3 regions of the Rahnella sp. RFA10(1/100) genome follow, and region 3 is predicted to be linked to each of the others. Evidence: riboswitches for the same ligand, from Rfam matches in the RefSeq annotation. Region 3 holds a riboswitch; each other region holds the start of a gene.

Region 1 (3,208 bases), on a different contig from region 3:
TACTACAACTTTTAAATCGTTAGCAGTGACTTTCTGAGTATCGTTGGCAACCTGCTTACCGAAGCCTTTACGCACGACTTTAATCACCGGTTTGCCGGTGCTGGCATCGATCAGCTCACCTTCAAAGTAAACTTCAGTATCACGCGTACGATGGCCTGTGGCGGTTTCAGTACCCGCAATAACCAGCGCGACCGGGATGACTTCATAGAACTGCAAACCCTCTGCCGAGGTGTTCACACCGGTGATCGCACCTTTGAAAATCAGTGTGCGCGGCCCTGCGTGATCTGTCAGTGGCATGCGCTCTGCCAGTGCCGGTTTCATGCGGCTGTTGGCGTAATCCAGCACCCCCTGCAAGGTAGCTTTGTCGATTTGTTCCGTTGGCTGAGGTTCCGGATAGAATTTAATCGGTTCGTATTTGATATAAGAATAATTGGCTTTTTTGAAAGCAGGATCTATCCAGCGCAGCACCGGATTACCTGATGCAGTTTTGACTTCCTTCAGACCGGAATAATCACCTAAAAAACCGGAGTATTTTTCTGTCTGGGTAATATGGCTGGTACAACCGGCCAGGAACAGCGCACCGGTCACTGCAGCAATCTGCATCAGTTTCATTGTTTTCATTCATACCCTCGAAATTTTTAAGGAAGCCATCGTATGTATAGCACTGCTGCGGAATTTAACCTCTTAACGACAAAGAAAAAATGATATTCGTCAGAACCACGAAAATAAGGTTTTTCGGGATAATCATTTTCTTCTCAATTATTTCTTTGGTGAATGAAATAAATAGTATTCACCTTTTGGGCTGTCCCCCGCAGAGATGATGGTCCAGCCTTTTGACAGATAAAAAGCGACGGCATTTTTACTCTTGGCTAAACATTTCAGCGATCCCTGACGGGTAAAGGTTTCTTCAGCAGCGTGAAGCAATGCCGAACCTGCACCGGTTCCCTGATACTGCGGATCAACAAACAGGTTATGCAAAAAATTTTCCTGAGTGAAAATTGAGGCGAATCCCAGTAAATGTCCGTCACGTTCTGCGACCAGTATTGTCTCGCCGAGCACTGCCCGGTCAAAATCTTCCAGCTGAAAATCGTCTTCCAGCCATGTCCAGGTGTGCTTGCGCGAGGCCAGATAGAGCGTACGTAAAAACGGGCGGTCGGCTTCTTGATAAGGGCGTACAGTCATTGTTGAGGGCAAGCATTGACTCCTGAGGAAGTTTTTCATCAACGTATGTTATTCAGGTCTGTGCCCAGATACTGCCAGTGAAGCGGAATGAGTTCAATAAGCTTCACTGATTGGTTTTTTAACGCATTTGCTGATTGATCTTCTGACCTCCGCCGCCAATAATGCTCCCTTGACTCGGGGTGCCCGCTGCAAAGCAGGGCTGAGATTTTACCCGTATTACCTGATCTGGATTATGCCAGCGTAGGGAAGTCAGGTATCTCTCCTGATACCGCCTTCTTGAGCGCCGGTAGGGAGACTTATGAATACCCGACCTACCTACATTCCCGGCGCTTTAGCCGCCACTTCTCTGAAACAACTTCGCTTTGCAGCGCCGCTGGTTCACTGCCTGACCAATGACGTGGTGCAATCTTTTACCGCCAACGTCCTGCTGGCGCTGGGCGCATCTCCTGCGATGGTGGTTGATCCCGCCGAAGCGGCACAATTTAGTGCCATCGCCGATGCCCTGCTGGTCAATGTCGGTACGCTGACACATCCCCATGCGCAGGCAATGCTGGCGGCCATTCAGGCAGGCAGTCAGGCCGGAAAGCCCTGGGTACTGGATCCGGTTGCCGTCGGCGGCCTGAACTGGCGTACAGAATTCTGTCGTGAACTCATCACACTTAAACCCGCAGCAATCCGCGGCAATGCCTCCGAAATCCTGGCCCTCAGCGGCGTCAGTGCGTCCGGGCGCGGCGTTGACAGCGGCGATGATTCCTTTTCTGCTTTACCTGCCGCACAGCAACTGGCGCGTGAGACCGGCGCAGTCGTGGCTGTCACCGGTGAAACCGATTATGTCACCGACGGCCAGCGCAGTTGGGCTGTGGCTGGCGGGCACCCGATGATGACCCGAGTGGTGGGAACAGGATGCGCACTATCCGCAGTAGTAGCCGCCTTTGCGGCTTTGCCGGGCGATCGTCTGGATAACGTGGCCGCCGCCTGTCGGGTGATGTCCTGCGCGGGCGAACGCGCCTGTATGGCCGTGAAAGGGCCGGGCAGTTTCACGCCTGAATTCCTCGATAATCTGTATTTAATGGGCGAAGAATGGCTGAACGGCGAGGCAGATAATGAAACGTATTAATGCACTGACGATTGCAGGCACTGATCCGAGTGGCGGGGCAGGGATCCAGGCGGATTTAAAAACCTTTTCGGCGCTTGGCGCGTACGGTACCAGTGTGATCACCGCGCTGGTAGCCCAAAATACCCGTGGTGTGCAGTCGGTCTATAACATTGAGCCAGGGTTTGTTTCAGCACAGCTTGATTCCGTACTGAGCGATGTGCGGATCGACAGTACCAAAATTGGCATGCTGGCAAACAGCCAGATTGTGGAAGCGGTGGCGGAGCGGATCCGGCATTATCAGCCACCGTTTGTGGTGCTGGATACCGTGATGCTGGCGAAAAGTGGCGATCCTTTGCTGCTGCCGGAAGCCGTTGATGCGGTGCGCCGTTTGCTGATCCCGCAGGCTTCGATGATTACGCCAAACCTGCCGGAAGCGGCGGCGTTACTGGAATGTGCGGTCGCAGTGAACGAAACCGAAATGCGTGAGCAGGGAGAAGCACTGCTGGCGATGGGATGTGGCGCAGTGCTGATGAAAGGGGGGCATCTGAGCGATGAGGAAAGCCCTGACTGGCTGTTTACACCGGGTTCCCGCGAGCGGTTTACTGCGCCGCGCGTGAATACCCGACATACTCACGGCACAGGTTGTACGCTGTCGGCCGCGCTGGCCGCTTTACGTCCGCGTCATCAACACTGGGCCGGTGCTGTGCGTGAAGCCAAAGACTATTTACAGCAGGCGCTGATGCAGGCCGATTCACTTGACGTCGGTCACGGCATCGGGCCGGTACATCATTTCCACCGCTGGTGGTAACCACAGATTATGCGAGGCGCAGGGTTTCACTCAGCGCCTGTTCAGCCTGACGGAATTTCGTCAGTGCCTGTTGCAAATGCACGGCATCAAACGGGTTCAGCGGATAGAATTTTTCTTCTTTA
Region 2 (3,208 bases), on a different contig from region 3:
TAACGGACGTTTTTCACACGAATATTACTTTCTTCCAGGACTTCGCGTGCCACGGTTTCCTCCAGGGTTTCTCCGACTTCAACAAAACCCGCCAGAACCGTGTGAATGCCATTACGATGCCGGACATGCTGTGCCAGCAAAATCTCATCCCCCTTACGGATGGCGACAATAATGCAGGGTGCAATCTGCGGATAATAGCGTTCGCGGCAGTGCCCGCAGAGTGCAGCCCACTCGGTTTTGCTGACATGCATTGCATGCCCGCAGTAGCCGCAGAACTGATGAGATCGATAAAATTCAGACAGCTGTACACCGCGCCCGACCAGCTGGAATAATCCACGATCCTGATCCAGCAACTGACGGGCGGAAAACATATGGTTTGGCATCGCCTGACGAATCAGCCAGACAGGTTCACCCTGCCATTCGCCGATCTGTCGCGCCGTTTTACCGGTCAGAGAAAATTGTGTGGCGCTGCCAAATGGCAGTTCGCCCTCAGGCAGCCATAGCTTGCCGTCCTGGCTGATGACCCACCAGCCATTGTGTTGCTCGGTAATCTGTAATTCCATAATTGTTGTTGCATAACCTCATCGGGACTGACAATCTGAGGGGGATATTCACCTGTTAGTAACTTTTAGTTACGTCTTTATCGCTCACGGAGTCAACCATGCTAAATCGTCTGGAAAGACTGACCCAACGCGTTGGTGGCAATAATGCGTTAGTGGATCAATGGCTGCACGCACGCAAAGAGCTGCTGGTTTCGTACTGCACGTTGGTCGGCCTCAAGCCCAATAAAGAAAAACATACCCCTCTCAATGAAAAAGCGCTGGATAACTTTTGCCATAACCTGGTGGACTATCTGTCTGCCGGTCATTTCCATCTGTATCAGCGGATCATTGATGAAGTTGAAGGTGCGAATAGCCCGATAAAATTGCAGGCTGCAAAAATCTATCCTGCACTGGAACTGAATACTGAAACTATCATGGCTTTCCATGATAGTTACACTGAAAATGATATTGATGATGACAATGCTTTCGCATTTCATTATGCATTATCCGATATAGGTGAAGCGTTAGATGCGCGTTTTCAGCTGGAAGATCAATTAATTATTCTCGCTTTTGATCGCAGCAGTCAGGCAGTAAAGCCACCTGAAAATGAAGAACATCTCGCCAGACCGGTTTAAGACTTTGCCCTACTAAAATCCGGCTAAGATTTGTGATTTTAGTAATAGTTTTAGTTGTAGTTTCAAAAAACGCCTCCTATATTGAGGCTTCTTGTCGGAGTGCCTAGCGCATAATTTTCTCGCGAAGATTACGCCAGGCTGAGACCGTTAATTCGGGATCCGCGGAACCTGATCGGGTTAGTACCCGCGAAGGGAACAAGAGTAATGTTATGCGTTCAGCGTAATCTGGCATCTGCCTGCATCAGGCCGCCTGCGCTCCATCGCCCATTTTTACTCCTGCCGTAAACCTCCAGACAAGCAATTTTCCATCACGTTTTTGCCACGTTTTTACTACGCAAAACAACACAAGGAATTTGCTATGTCGAGTACTCAAAAAACTGTTGTTTCTACAAAGACACCTTCAAACCGCCGTGAACAACGGGCGCAGGCGCAGTCGTTTATCGACAGTCTGCAGGGTGAAGCTTTTCCCAATTCCCGCCGTATTTATCTTGAAACTGACCGCCATGATATCCGCGTACCGATGCGTGAAATCCAGCTCAGCCCGACGCTGGTCGGCGGCGGCAAAGACAATCCACAATTCGAAGAAAATGAAGCGATTCCTGTTTATGATACCGCCGGGCCTTACGGCGATCCGTCGGCAGTTATCGACGTGCATACCGGCCTGGAAAAATTACGCGCCCGCTGGATAAACGCGCGGGCGGACACGGAGGAACTCCCGCAGGTCAGTTCCGGTTTTACCCAGCAGCGACTGGCGGATGAAGGGCTGGACCACCTCCGCTTCGAACACCTGCCCCGCCCGCGCAAAGCCATTGCGGGTAAAAATGTCACACAACTGCATTACGCCCGCAAAGGCATCATCACGCCTGAGATGGAATTTATCGCCGTTCGCGAAAATATGGGGCGTGAACGGATCCGCGGTGACGTTCTGCGTCAGCAACATCCCGGCGAAAGCTTTGGTGCGCATCTGCCCGCCAATATCACCGCAGAGTTTGTAAGACAGGAAGTCGCTGCCGGTCGCGCGATTATTCCCGCCAATATTAACCATCCTGAATCAGAGCCGATGATCATCGGACGCAATTTCCTGGTGAAAGTGAACGCCAACATCGGCAACTCGGCGGTGACGTCTTCTATCGAAGAAGAAGTCGAGAAACTGGTATGGTCGACACGCTGGGGCGCGGATACCGTGATGGATCTCTCCACCGGCCGTTATATACATGAAACCCGTGAGTGGATCCTGCGTAACAGTCCGGTACCTATTGGTACCGTGCCGATTTATCAGGCACTGGAAAAAGTCAACGGCGTGGCCGAAGACCTGAACTGGGAAATGTTTCGCGATACGTTGCTGGAACAGGCCGAACAAGGTGTCGATTACTTCACCATACACGCTGGGGTATTGCTGCGTTACGTGCCGATGACCGCCAAACGCCTGACCGGGATTGTGTCCCGCGGCGGTTCGATCATGGCGAAATGGTGCCTTTCACATCATCAAGAAAGTTTCCTGTATGAGCATTTCCGCGAAATTTGCGAAATCTGTGCCGCCTATGATGTCTCGCTGTCACTGGGCGACGGCCTGCGGCCTGGCTCCATTCAGGATGCCAACGACGAAGCGCAATTTGCCGAATTACGTACATTAGGTGAACTGACCAAAATCGCCTGGGAATATGATGTTCAGGTCATGATCGAAGGACCGGGACATGTGCCGATGCAGATGATCCGCCGCAATATGACCGAAGAACTCGAACATTGCCACGAAGCGCCCTTCTATACCCTCGGCCCGCTGACTACCGATATCGCGCCGGGTTATGACCATTTCACGTCCGGTATTGGTGCCGCAATGATTGGCTGGTTCGGTTGCGCCATGCTCTGTTATGTCACGCCAAAAGAGCATCTCGGCCTGCCTAACAAAGAAGACGTTAAGCAGGGTCTCATCACCTACAAAATCGCAGCACATGCCGCCGATTTAGCGAAAGGACATCCCGGCGCCCAAATCCGTGACAACGCTATGTCAAAAGCACGGTTCGAATTCCGCTG
Region 3 (3,208 bases):
GTAAACGCAGTTCGCGGCTGCTCCACAGCAGCATCATGGTCAGCAGCACACACAATAATCCGCTGCCCAGCGCGATACGTACTGATGTCCATAATGCCTGCCAGAGTGCGGGTTGCTGCAAAACACCCACGGCTGCCCGGTTTACGCCATCAGTAATCACGGCGAGTAACGGCGGCAGGATCAGCAGCAACGCGAGGCCAATCAGCACGGCATCGGCGATGCGGCGCGGCCAGGAATCGTCGGGATTACGCCAGCGCTGAGAATGCGTTTGCCCGACCGGCAACGCCTGACTGAGTTTCTGACTGAGCAATACCAGGGCCAGACAACAAAATAGCTGGATCAGCGCCAGGCTAGCCGCGCGGCTTAAATCGTAGTCGTAGCTCAGCGCCTGATAAATGGCGAGTTCAATGGTCGTCGCCTGCGGACCGCCGCCCAGGGAAAGGACGGTGGCGAAGCTGGCGAAACACAGCATAAAAATTAAGGCGGCAGCGGGGAAAATCTGCCGGCGCAACGCGGGCCATTCCACGAAGCGGAATTGCTGCCAGACATTCATGCCCAGTTGGGCGGCCAGCTGGCGCTGTTCAACAGCGATATTTTCCAGTGCCTGCACTAAAAGACGGGTCGCCAGCGGCAGATTGAAAAACACGTGCGCCAGCAAAATCCCCTGTAATCCATAGGGCGAGAAATGATAATCCATGCCCAGCCAGCCGCAAATCTGCGCCAGCCAGCCCTGCCTGCCGTAGACACTGAGAATGCCAAACACCGCCACCAAAACTGGCAATACCAGCGTCATCGCGCATAAGCGCAATAACAGCTGGCGGCCGGGAAAACGGCGACGGAACAACGTGCGGGCCAGCAAAATGGCCGGCAGCACTGAGCATAGCGCTGAAAGCAGCGCCTGCCAGAAGGTGAAGCGGATCACGTGCCAGAGATAAGGATCCTGCCAGAGGGCGGGGCCGCTCATCTGTGGCGCATGACGCCACAGAGAGCCTAAGGCCAGTGCGGCCACCAGCAACATAGCCAGCGACGCGATGACCCCCGGCCACAGCCAGCGCGGGATCAACGGCTGACGGCGTTCTGCCATGCCTGAATCCACTGGCTGCGGTGAGTGGCGACATCCTGTGCGCTGTATTGCAGGGATTTCGCTGGCACGGTCAGCTGTTTAAAGGCGTCAGGCAGCGGCGTATTCACGACCGGATACATCCAGTTGCCGGTCGGGATCACTTTCTGGAAATCTTCCGTGGTGACGAACTTCATGAACTGTTCAGCCAGTTTAGGTTGCCTGCTGTTTGCCAGCTGCCCTGCAACTTCAACCTGCATATAATGACCTTCAGTGAAGTCCGCTGCGGCGTAGTTATCTTTCTTCTCTTCAACAATATGGTATGCCGGAGAGGTGGTGTAGCTCAGTACCAGATCGCTTTCGCCTTTGAGGAATAAACCGTAAGCCTCGCTCCAGCCTTTGGTGACGGTAACGGTTTTCTTCGCCAGTTTTTGCCAGGCTAGCGGGGCTTTGTCGCCATAAACTTTTTGCATCCACAGCATCAGGCCCAGACCCGGCGTGCTGGTGCGCGGATCCTCATAAATAACTTTCCATTTCTGGTCGCTGTTAATCAGCTCATCAAGGCTTTTTGGCGGGTTCTTGAGTTTATTTTTGTCATAGACGAACGCGAAATAGCCGTAATCGTAAGGCACGAACGTGCTGTCATTCCAGCCACCCGGCACTGTCAGTGTGGCGCTGGTTTTCGGCGCTTTGGCAAATAAACCGGTTTGTTCTGCCGCCTGCAGCAGGTTGTTATCCAGACCGAGGACGACATCAGCTTTGCTGTTTTTACCTTCCATCCGCAGACGGTTCAGCAAAGATACGCCATCTTCCAGCGCCACGTATTTCAGTTCACAGCCGCATTGCGCCTCAAAGGCCTTTTTAATGGCCGGACCGGGGCCCCAGTCGGCAGAGAAAGAATCGTAGGTGTATACCGTCAGAACAGGTTTTGCAGCCAATGCAGGTGCAGAAAGTAACAGCAAGCAGGACAATAATTTTTTCAACTTTGCGCTCCAAAAAAATGAAAGGGCAAAGGATTTTGAGTGAGCATCGCGCAGTCTCAAATCCCTCCGCCGGTATCAACCGGATCAGGTTCGACGGGTCTATATCTCAGCCAAACTTGCTGCGCAGGTGTTGATCCGGCGTCGGGCAGTGCTCGAAATGCTCACGTACTTTGTGTACGCTCTGCTTTCTCCGCGCTGGCCTTCACCGGCTGAACACTTGCTCGCGGCGTTTACATCGCTGCTTTAACAAGTCGGGCACCCCGTTGAGAACGGATGTCATTCTAGTGATTAACGGCGCGATGCGATAGTCCGATTAACTGTCAGGTGGCGCAAACCAGGCGGATTTAAAGTCGAACCAGCCGAGGGTATTCATGCGCACGCCGCGCATACTGCGTTGACCCTGCAATACCAGCCAGTGATGGAACAGCGGGTGGATCTGATGGCTGACCGTCTGTTTCTGACTCCATGTCGCCATCGATAAGTTCCCTGCGTGCCACTGCGCGGCATCGTCGTTCATCTCTTCGCTGAAGCAATGCCTGGCCAGTGGCAATTCGTAGAAATGCGCGAATAATGAAAACTCCAGCGGCAGGGTGAAGTTGGCACTGCCGAGCCATACATCACTTTTAGCGTCGCCGCGGTGCCAGACTGCGTAATCCACTACCTGAGTAATCAGTTCGATACCTTCAGCCACCAGCAGCGGTTTCAGCGCATTACAAATGGCCTGATGTTCGGAGTGCTCGCCGTAAAATGTCAGTGTTATCTGCGTCAGATTTTGCGGTCTGGGCGGACGCGGCTGCGGCGCTTTATGATGCCATCGCGGCAAAAGGCCGTACGCCGGGGACCAGTAGCGCTGATAAATGGGTTCCGCATTATTCAGCAGAGCGATGGGATTGAGTAAATCGCACAACCACTGGCGTGTTTCTTCTGATTGTCCGACCGGTGAGCGCTGGTCAAAAAGCAGGAAATAGCAGCCTTCTTCAAGGCGGCTTTCCAGCTCGCTTTTGCCGGATTCATCGGCCTGAAGCTGCACGCCGGAATGCACCAGCTCTTCACTCAGTTCCGGTAGTACCCAGATATTCACTTCATCAATAAGCGCCCGGAAGCCAAAATAATCGTCAAAGGCGCGGATGCGCAGCTGCGTTTTAATATTACGTACCACGGCGTA

What was found. Region 3 has a riboswitch for thiamine pyrophosphate ahead of thiB (thiamine ABC transporter substrate binding subunit). Riboswitches for the same ligand answer to the same signal wherever they lie in the genome.
Region 1: another riboswitch for thiamine pyrophosphate. It lies ahead of thiM (hydroxyethylthiazole kinase); the one in region 3 lies ahead of thiB (thiamine ABC transporter substrate binding subunit).
Region 2: another riboswitch for thiamine pyrophosphate. It lies ahead of thiC (phosphomethylpyrimidine synthase ThiC); the one in region 3 lies ahead of thiB (thiamine ABC transporter substrate binding subunit).

The regions. Positions count from the first base shown of each region.
Region 1 covers NZ_SEWR01000002.1:10,377-13,584, forward strand. The annotation lists gene ETV65_RS06780 (DUF3313 domain-containing protein) at 1-621, opposite strand, end outside; gene ETV65_RS06785 (GNAT family N-acetyltransferase) at 760-1,194, opposite strand; TPP riboswitch at 1,348-1,446, shown strand; gene thiM (hydroxyethylthiazole kinase) at 1,481-2,299, shown strand; gene thiD (bifunctional hydroxymethylpyrimidine kinase/phosphomethylpyrimidine kinase) at 2,286-3,086, shown strand; gene ETV65_RS06800 (hypothetical protein) at 3,094-3,208, opposite strand, start outside.
Region 2 covers NZ_SEWR01000016.1:7,440-10,647, forward strand. The annotation lists gene nudC (NAD(+) diphosphatase) at 1-563, opposite strand, end outside; gene rsd (sigma D regulator) at 662-1,177, shown strand; TPP riboswitch at 1,263-1,389, shown strand; gene thiC (phosphomethylpyrimidine synthase ThiC) at 1,536-3,208, shown strand, end outside.
Region 3 covers NZ_SEWR01000003.1:518,663-521,870, reverse strand. The annotation lists gene thiP (thiamine/thiamine pyrophosphate ABC transporter permease ThiP) at 1-1,084, opposite strand, end outside; gene thiB (thiamine ABC transporter substrate binding subunit) at 1,060-2,043, opposite strand; TPP riboswitch at 2,087-2,316, opposite strand; gene sgrR (HTH-type transcriptional regulator SgrR) at 2,357-3,208, opposite strand, start outside.